4 regions of the Microbacterium sp. STRO-2N genome follow, and region 2 is predicted to be linked to each of the others. Evidence: predicted binding sites of a transcription regulator. Region 2 holds the regulator's gene; each other region holds the start of a gene.
What was found. The regulator HrcA, encoded in region 2, represses chaperone genes, less so after heat shock. The targets are predictions, from matches to a motif close to TTNGCACTCGNNNNNNNCGAGTGCNAA.

Region 1: the regulator HrcA is predicted to act here: its motif matches at 1,081-1,107, upstream of groES (co-chaperone GroES).
Region 3: the regulator HrcA is predicted to act here: its motif matches at 1,258-1,284, upstream of groL (chaperonin GroEL).
Region 4: the regulator HrcA is predicted to act here: its motif matches at 833-859, upstream of AC3ANN_RS02645 (Hsp20/alpha crystallin family protein).

The regions. Positions count from the first base shown of each region.
Region 1 covers NZ_CM173223.1:2,843,240-2,845,438, reverse strand. The annotation lists gene AC3ANN_RS13245 (Hsp70 family protein) at 1-901, opposite strand, end outside; gene groES (co-chaperone GroES) at 1,187-1,483, shown strand; gene rarD (EamA family transporter RarD) at 1,768-2,199, shown strand, end outside.
Region 2 covers NZ_CM173223.1:1,905,939-1,908,137, forward strand. The annotation lists gene dnaJ (molecular chaperone DnaJ) at 1-546, opposite strand, end outside; gene hrcA (heat-inducible transcriptional repressor HrcA) at 598-1,638, opposite strand; gene hemW (radical SAM family heme chaperone HemW) at 1,737-2,199, opposite strand, start outside.
Region 3 covers NZ_CM173223.1:1,141,308-1,143,506, forward strand. The annotation lists gene AC3ANN_RS05180 (DUF3263 domain-containing protein) at 1-207, shown strand, start outside; gene AC3ANN_RS05185 (LytR C-terminal domain-containing protein) at 254-823, shown strand; gene AC3ANN_RS05190 (cold-shock protein) at 956-1,156, shown strand; gene groL (chaperonin GroEL) at 1,321-2,199, shown strand, end outside.
Region 4 covers NZ_CM173223.1:632,361-634,559, forward strand. The annotation lists gene AC3ANN_RS02640 (hypothetical protein) at 1-363, opposite strand, end outside; gene AC3ANN_RS02645 (Hsp20/alpha crystallin family protein) at 916-1,371, shown strand; gene AC3ANN_RS02650 (thymidine kinase) at 1,424-2,014, opposite strand; gene AC3ANN_RS02655 (MarR family winged helix-turn-helix transcriptional regulator) at 2,138-2,199, opposite strand, start outside.

The DNA of each region.
Region 1 (2,199 bases), 940 kb from region 2:
TCGACTGCAGCACGTTGAGCGTTCTGTCGATGTCGTGCTCGATCAGCTCTTCGAACTCGGCTCGCGTCAGGCGGACCGTCGTCGCGCCGCCGGGGAGGAGGACCGGGATCGCCGCCTCAGAGTCGAACGACAGCGCCTCCTTCGCCTCGATGCACTCGCGACGCAGCGCGGCCAGGGCGACTCGGGCATCGAGGGCACCGGCGAGTTCCGCGGCCGAATGGCCGGCCGCCGCGATCGTGCGTCGCAGAATGAGGTCGTCGAAGTCCGCTCCGCCGAAGTCGCCGATGCCCGCAGCAGTGCCGATCGCACCCAGCTCACCGTCGTGGTTCTTGCCGACGAGAGCGACGTCGAACGTCCCCCCGCCCAGGTCGTACACGGCGAGCACCTGCCCATCGGAGAGGGGGGAGGTCGACTCGTAGTGCCACGCCGCGGCCACCGGCTCGCTGATGAGTTCGATCGGGCAGGACAGCGCGCGCGTGAGGGCGTCGAAGACGAGGCGGCGACGGTAGTCGCCCCATGCCACGGGGACCGTCGCGATGATCGACTCGGGATGGCGGCCCTCGCGCTCGACCACCGCGTCGACGACCCATGAGACCATGCCGGCGAAGAGCTCCTCGGGCGGGTGGGAGCGGCCGCCCACGACGACGGGGACGTCGTCCCCCACACGCCGCTTGAACTCGCGAACCAGTCGCTCGGGCTGTGCCAGACCGCGTCTTTCGGCGGCCTCGCCGAAAAGCAGTTCGTCCGGACCGATGAAGACGGCGCTCGGTGCGCTCTCGGCATGGCGCCCCAGCGCGAACCGGGCAACCTCGACGTTCCCAACGGCTGTGACTCGCGCGGTCGATGCGGCGGTACGACTAGTCCCTACGTCGACGGCGAGCACATAAGTGCTCAATGCCATGTCCGAATCCCCCAAAGATCAGGACGGGTCCCTCTTCGGATTGTCTACCACTGATATGGAGCCAGCGCGAGGGGGTGCTTCTCGACGGACTCCACATTCCGCAGAGCCTGCCGCGGGGCGTCCTGATACACGATGCCGGAGTTCGTGCGAGCCTCTCGCGGGGCCGTCTTTCGCCCGGTTTGGCACTCACGTTGCGAGAGTGCCAGAGCGTTGCCTAGACTGCCATTAGCACTCTCAGTGTGCGGGTGCTAACGAGTCTTAGTCTCAAGAAAGAAGAGGTAGACCGTGTCGGTTTCCATCAAGCCGCTCGAGGACCGCATCGTCATCAAGCAGGTCGAGGCCGAGCAGACCACGTCCAGCGGTCTGGTCATCCCCGACACCGCCAAGGAGAAGCCCCAGGAGGGCGAGGTCGTGGCGGTCGGCCCTGGCCGCATCGATGACAACGGCAACCGTATCCCGCTCGACGTCGCCGTCGGCGACCGCGTGATCTACAGCAAGTACGGCGGGACCGAGGTCAAGTTCGGCGGCGACGAATTCCTCGTCCTGTCGGCTCGCGACGTCCTGGCGGTCGTCGTCCGCTGAGTCGCGCAACGCACGTACGAGAGGGCCGGATGCCGAGGCATCCGGCCCTCTCGTCGTGTCCGGGCCTGGCGGCACCGCCGGCCCCGCTCCGGTGCCGGTGTCACGAGCTGCCGCTACGGGCACGAGGTCGCGGCGCGTCGTGACACCCGAGTCCCGGGGGCGACCGCGTCGGCAGGCGTGCGCGGGCCTAGGCTGGATCGGTGACTCCCGAACCGACCTCGAACCGCGCCGAGGACGGCGTCGACGATCTCGCGGCGGCGGCGGCATCCACGGCGGGGATCGCACTGCCCGCCGCCGGCATCGAGTCGGCGCGCGAGCGCTCGCTCGGCGGGGTCTACGCCTTCTCGGCGTACCTCCTGTGGGGCTTCCTGCCCCTGTACTTCCTGCTGCTCGCACCGACCAAGCCGTTCGAGCTGGTGGCGTGGCGCATCGTGCTGTCGCTGATCTTCTGCGCGCTGCTGCTGACGGTGACCCGCTCGTGGGGCCGGCTGGCCGCCATCATGCGCCAGCGGCGCCTGCTGTGGCTGACCGCGCTCGCGGGCGTGCTCATCTACATCAACTGGCAGGTCTTCATCCTGGGCGCGCTGAGCGGCCACGTGATCGAGACGAGCCTCGGATACTTCATCAACCCGATCGTCACCGTCATGCTCGGGGTGCTCGTGCTGCACGAGCGGCTGCGGCCGACGCAGTGGGTCGCGATCGGCATCGCTGTCGCC
Region 2 (2,199 bases):
GCAGACGTTGCACGGCTGGCTCGTGACGACATTGCCGAGAAGGCTGCGCACCTGTCGCTGCACGTGGCCCGTGCCGTGGCAGATGTCGCACGTGACCGGGGTCGTGCCCGGCTGGCAGCACGAGCCCTGGCAGGTCTCGCAGAGCACCGCGGTGTCGACCTCGATGTCGCGGTGCACGCCGAACACGACGTCGGCGAGCTCGAGCGTGACGCGCACGAGCGCGTCCTGTCCGCGCTCGCGACGCGAGCGCGGACGCCCGCTGCGGCCGCCGGCCGCGCCGAAGAACGTCTCGAAGATGTCGTTGAAGCCGCCGAACCCGCCGGCCCCGCCGAACGGCGAGTCACCGCCGCCCATGTCGTAGCGCGCGCGCTGGTCGGGATCGCTCAGCACGTCGTACGCGTGGGTGACGAGCTTGAACCGCTCGGATGCCTCTTCGCCGGGATTGACGTCGGGGTGGAGCTCCCGCGCCAGGCGCCGGTACGCCTTCTTGATCTCGTCGGGGGTGGCGTCTCGTGAGACGCCGAGAACCTCGTAGTGGTCAGCCACTTTCGCCTTCCTGCCGCGGTCGTGCCGCGGGATCGTGTGTGCGCGAGCGCGTCAGCGGGTGCTCTCGTCCTGCTCGAGCATCTGCGTGAGATAGCGCGCGACGGCTCGCACCGCCGCGAGATTGGTCGGGTAGTCCATGCGCGTGGGTCCCATGACGCCCACGCGAGCGCGCGATCCGGTCGCGTCGTAGTCGCTCGCGACGACGGATGCCTCGGCCAGGCCGAACGGCTCGTTCTCACGTCCGATGCTCGCCGCGAGGCCGTGCTCGTCGGCGACCATCTCGCCCATCAGCCGGAGGATCGTCACCTGCTCCTCGATCGCCTCCAGCAGCGGGTAGATGCTGCCGCGGAAGTCCGCCTCGCGACGGGCGAGCGTCGCGCTCCCCGCCATGACGAGCCGGTCCTGGCGGAACTCCTCGAGCTCCTCCGCCACCGCTCGGACGATCTCGTCCGTCGCGCGCACGTGCGCAGGCGCCGGGGCCACCGCGGACGCCAGGCGATCCTCGATCCGCTGCAGCCCGTCGCGGACGGGCCTGCCGACCAGCATCGTGCCGAGCTCGGCGCGCATGCGCGCGAGGTCGGGTTCGTCGAACTCATCGCCGACGAGCGTCAGGCGCTGCGAGACGCGACCGGTGTCGGTCACGACGATGACGAGCATGCGGCCGCCGCCGAGCTGGACGAGCTCGACGTGAGTGACGTTCGCGCGTGCGAACGACGGATACTGGACGATCGCGACCTGCCCGGTGAGCTGCGTCAGCGCACGGACGGTGCGCGCGAGCACGTCGTCGAGGTCGCCCGACCCGTCGAGGAAGGACGCGATGGCCGAGCGCTGCGCCGGACTGAGCGGGCGGAGCTCGGCGAGGTGGTCGACGAACACCCGGTAGCCCTTGTCGGTGGGGACACGGCCCGACGACGTGTGCGGAGCGGCGATGAGGTCCTCGTCCTCCAGCAGCGCCATGTCGTTGCGGATCGTCGCCGCCGACACGCCGAAGGCATGCCGCTCGACGATCGCCTTGCTGCCGACGGGCTCGCGCGTGTCGACGTAGTCCTGGACGATCGCCCGCAGCACCTGGAGTCCGCGTTCGCTGACCATCCCGCCTCCTCACGCTGCTTCCGGCACCAGAGCGTCTGGCACTCGCATGACTTGAGTGCCAATTCTACCGGATCGGTCCCTGATCAGGCGGGAGCGCGTCACGGGGTGAGCGCTCGCACCACCGCGTCCGCCAGCAGCCGTCCGCGGCGCGTCAGCACGATGCGGCCGCCGCGCACGGCCGCGGGGCCGTCGACGAGACCGTCCGCGATGAGCCCGGCCACGGCCTGCCGCCCGGCGGCGGTGAGCTCCGCGATCGGGAGACCGTCACGGATGCGGGTTCGCAGCAGCACGCTCTCGAGCGCCCGGGCCGCGGCATCCGGCGTCTCCCTTGCCGCGGCGGGCGACTCCCCTGCCGCCAGCCGCTGGGCGTAGGCCGCGGGATGCTTCACGTTCCAGAACCGCACGCCGGCGATGTGGCTGTGGGCGCCCGGGCCGAAGCCCCACCAGTCCGTCCCCCTCCAGTACGCGAGGTTGTGCCGCGAGCGGTGGTCATCGCGGCGCGCCCAGTTCGACACCTCATACCAGCCGAATCCCGCCCGCGCGAGGAGGTCGTCGGCCAGC
Region 3 (2,199 bases), 760 kb from region 2:
GCCGAGTGGCGACGGCACGCGGGAGCCAAGGAAGAGGCCATCCGCGCGGACCTCGGGATGTCGCCTGCGCGCTACTACCAGCTGCTCGGCCGTCTCATCGACACCGCCGAGGCCCAGCAGCACGACCCCATGCTCGTCAAGCGACTGCGCCGCGTGCGCGACGAGCGCCTGCGCGAACGCGCCGGCCGGGCCGCCGACGCGCGCTGATCCCGCGCTCACGGGACGCACGGGTTTCGCCCGGTAGCATCGACGAGTGCCGAGATCGACCTTTCCCCGGGATCGCTTCGACGACCTTCCCGAGACGGATCGCGTCGGTGCGCACCGCGCAGAGAACCCGCGGATGCGCGGGTGGGTCGTGCTGCTGTGGGCGGCCCTCGCAACGGTCGTCCTCATCGCGATCGGGATCTTCGGCACGCTGCTGGCCTCAGGTCGCATCGACCTCGTGCCGACTCCCACGCCGACGGCGGCGCCCGAGCCCGAGGTGACCCCTGTCGTCGACACGAGCTACCAGGTGCAGATCCTCAACGCGACGCCCGAGGAGGGTCTCGCGACGCAGACCAAGGACATCATCGTGGGCGCCGGATGGGCGCCCGACAGCGTGCTGGCGAGCGGCGCCGGGTCGCAGGACTTCCCCGAGACCACGGTGTTCTACGTCAACCCCGAGGACGAGGCGGCGGCCGCGGGGCTCGCCGGGGTGATCGGCGGGGCCGCCATCGAGCAGAGCGAGGCGTACCAGCCGGTGTCGCCCGAGGTGAAGCAGCTCACCGTCGTGATAGGCCTCGACCGGACGGCCGCGGGCCCGTCTCCGACACCGACCCCGTAGCGGAGCGCCGGTGCGTGTTTCAGACCGGTAAACAGTTGTGTGCGTGCGTGTCAACAAGTGACGAATGCAGGACGCGGCGTGCGTCGGCCTGAATAGCATGAAGCCGAGTACCGCCGGCAACAGGAGATTCGCATGACGCAGGGCACCGTGAAGTGGTTCAACGCCGAGAAGGGATTCGGCTTCATCACCGTCGCCGACGGCGGGGACGTGTTCGTCCACTACTCCAACATCGACATGACCGGGTTCCGCGTCCTCGAAGAGGGCCAGACGGTCGAGTTCACTCTCGGGACGGGGCAGAAGGGTCCGCAGGCCGAGTCCGTGCGCGTCGTCTGAGCGCACCATCATGAGACGGGATGCCGGGAGGCGTCCCGTTTCGGTGCGTTTCGGCATCCCTCCCACGGCTTGCACTCGATAGGGTCGAGTGCCAGAATGATTTAGCACTCGTGATTGTTGAGTGCTAATACCCAAAGCCAACGTTCCGGAGGGACGACACACACATGGCAAAGATCATCGCTTTCGACGAGGAGGCCCGCCGTGGTCTCGAGCGCGGCCTGAACACTCTCGCCGACGCCGTCAAGGTGACGCTCGGCCCGCGCGGTCGCAACGTCGTGCTCGAGAAGAAGTGGGGCGCCCCCACGATCACGAACGACGGCGTCTCGATCGCCAAGGAGATCGAGCTGGACGACCCGTACGAGAAGATCGGCGCGGAGCTCGTCAAGGAGGTCGCCAAGAAGACCGACGACGTCGCCGGTGACGGCACCACGACCGCGACCGTGCTCGCCCAGGCGCTCGTGCGCGAGGGCCTGCGCAACGTCGCGGCCGGCGCGGACCCGATCTCGCTCAAGAAGGGCATCGAGAAGGCCGTCGCCGCCATCACCGCCGAGCTTCTCTCCAGCGCCAAGGAGGTCGAGTCCAAGGAGCAGATCGCTGCGACCGCCTCGATCTCGGCCGCTGACCCCGAGATCGGCGCGCTGATCGCCGAGGCCATCGACAAGGTGGGCAAGGAGGGCGTCGTCACCGTCGAGGAGTCGCAGACCTTCGGCACCGAGCTCGAGCTCACCGAGGGCATGCGCTTCGACAAGGGCTACATCAACCCCTACTTCGTCACGGACCCGGAGCGCCAGGAGGCGGTCTTCGAGGACCCGTACATCCTCATCGCGAACCAGAAGATCTCGAACATCAAGGACCTTCTGCCCGTCGTCGACAAGGTGATCCAGGACGGCAAGGAGCTCGTCATCATCGCCGAGGACGTCGAGGGTGAGGCGCTGGCCACGCTGGTGCTCAACAAGATCCGCGGCATCTTCAAGTCGGTCGCCGTCAAGGCCCCCGGCTTCGGCGACCGCCGCAAGGCGCAGCTGCAGGACATCGCGATCCTC
Region 4 (2,199 bases), 1.3 Mb from region 2:
GATGCCGCGGATGCCTCGAGCACGAGGCGCTCGAGCCGGTGCGAAGACAGCGACCTCCAGACGGGCGCCCGGGTTGATGGAAAGGCCGAGATGCACGGCGGCGCTGCGTCCCGCGAGGAACACGTGCGGACGCATCGCAGTCGCGTAGGCCCGGATCTTCCGCTGCTCTCGGCGCCGCGCGATGTCGTCGATGGACAGATCCTGGTCGGGTTCGGGATCATCCAGCGACTGCCGCACGCCGTGGAACGGAGCATCCAAGTCGCTCGCTTGCAGCCGGCCGGATGACACGCCACGGGCGCGGGCGTCGGAGACGGAGAACGCGCTTCCGAGGCGCTCGGGCAGCGGTGTCGGACGAGCAGACATCCGTCGACGATGGCGTGCGCCGAGGTCGCCAGCGGTGCGCCATCCCGAATCTGTGAGCGCTGAACGTGAGACGTCGCTTGTGGAGGAGCCGCCGCCGAGGTGCTCGACGCGCCCGGTCCCGGGTTCGGGTGGCGCGACACGCGGAGTGGTGGGGTCGATTCCGCGTGTTGCGCCACTTGAAGTAGCGGTGGCGTGGGGTTCCCGCGTGGTCGTGGGGTGGTGCATGGTTCGGGTGGCGCGACACGCGGGGTGGTGGGGTCGATTCCGCGTGTTGCGCCACTTGAAGTAGCGGTGGCGTGGGGTTCCTGCGTGGTCGTGGGGTGGTGCATGGGTTCGGGTGGCGCGACACGCGGGGTAGTGGGGTCGATTCCGCGTGTTGTGCCACCTGAAGCCAGCAGCGGCGGCGGTGGGAGGGAGTGCGTGGCGCGGAATGGGTGGATGCGTTCGTCCACAGCGAACAGCGGACCTATTAGCACTCGCCCACCGAGAGTGCTAATCTGAGCGTAGTTGAGTCGAGTGGGCTCAACTCCATGACACAGAGAGGAGATATCCATGGCCACGTACGACCCGTTCCGTGACCTCGACCGCCTCGCGTCTAGTCTCTTCGACACGCGCCGCGGCCCGCGCCGCATGCCGATGGACCTCTACCGCGACGGCGACCACTACGTGCTGACCGCCGACCTGCCGGGCGTCGACCCGGGTTCGGTCGACATCGACGTCGACGGCCAGCTACTGACGATCCGCGCTGAGCGCACGCTCACCACGGGCGAAGGCGTCAAGTGGATCACGCGCGAGCGCGAGGCCGCGAGCTTCCTGCGGCAGCTCAACCTCGGCCAGGGCATCGACACCGACCGCATCTCTGCGAGCTACAACAACGGCGTGCTCAGCGTCACGATCCCGGTGAGCGAGCAGGCCAAGCCGCGCAAGATCGAGGTGACGGCAGAGAGCAGCGCTCCGACGATCCGGGCGCACGAGTCCAGCGAGACCCCGCAGCCGATCGAGCAGTAGCGATCGACCGCGAACGGATGCCTCGTCCCTCAGGGGACGGGGCATCCGTCGTTCATGCGGCGGACGCCCGGTCGCCCGTGAAATGACGGCGGCAGCGCGCCTGGTACGACTCGATGCCGCCGACCTGCTCGCGTGTCGGGACGTTCGGGTCGCCGGCGGCTCCTGCAGCGAGACGCTGATGGAATGCGGCATCCGCTCCGCACACCGCGCACACGGCCGTGAGTTTGAGCACGTCCTCGGCCATGGCCATGAGCGATGGCATCGGCTCGAACGGGCGGCCGTCGAACGTGACGCACAGGCCTGCGACGATGACGTTCAGCCCTCCGGCGACGAGTGCGCCCACGGCAGGGACGAGCCCCGCACCGAAGAACTGCGCCTCGTCGACCGCGACGAGGTCGAGCCCCCGATCCCGCACGTGCGACACCAGCTCATCGACGTCGGCCACCGACTGCGACTCGACGCTGAGCCCCGAGTGCGAGCTCACCTGCCCCGCGCCCCTTCGGTCGTCGAGTGCATGGCTGATGACGTCGACCGACAGGCCGGCGATGCGTGCGCGACGCACACGGCGCAGGAGCTCTTCGGACTTGCCGGCGAACATCGGTCCGGCGACGACCTGCAGCCGCGCCGGCGTAGGCGTATGCATGGCGCCCACCCTACGGCGCCCTAGGATCGAATGACCCGAAAACACGGGTCAGCACAACCGCTGGTGACGACGGATGCCGCGACCGGGGACCGGTCGGGGCGCCCGCGCAGGCATCCCGACGCCTCAGCAGCCGGGCTGCTTCTTGCGGAGCTTCGCGGTGAGCTCACGGAGCTGAGCCAGCTCGT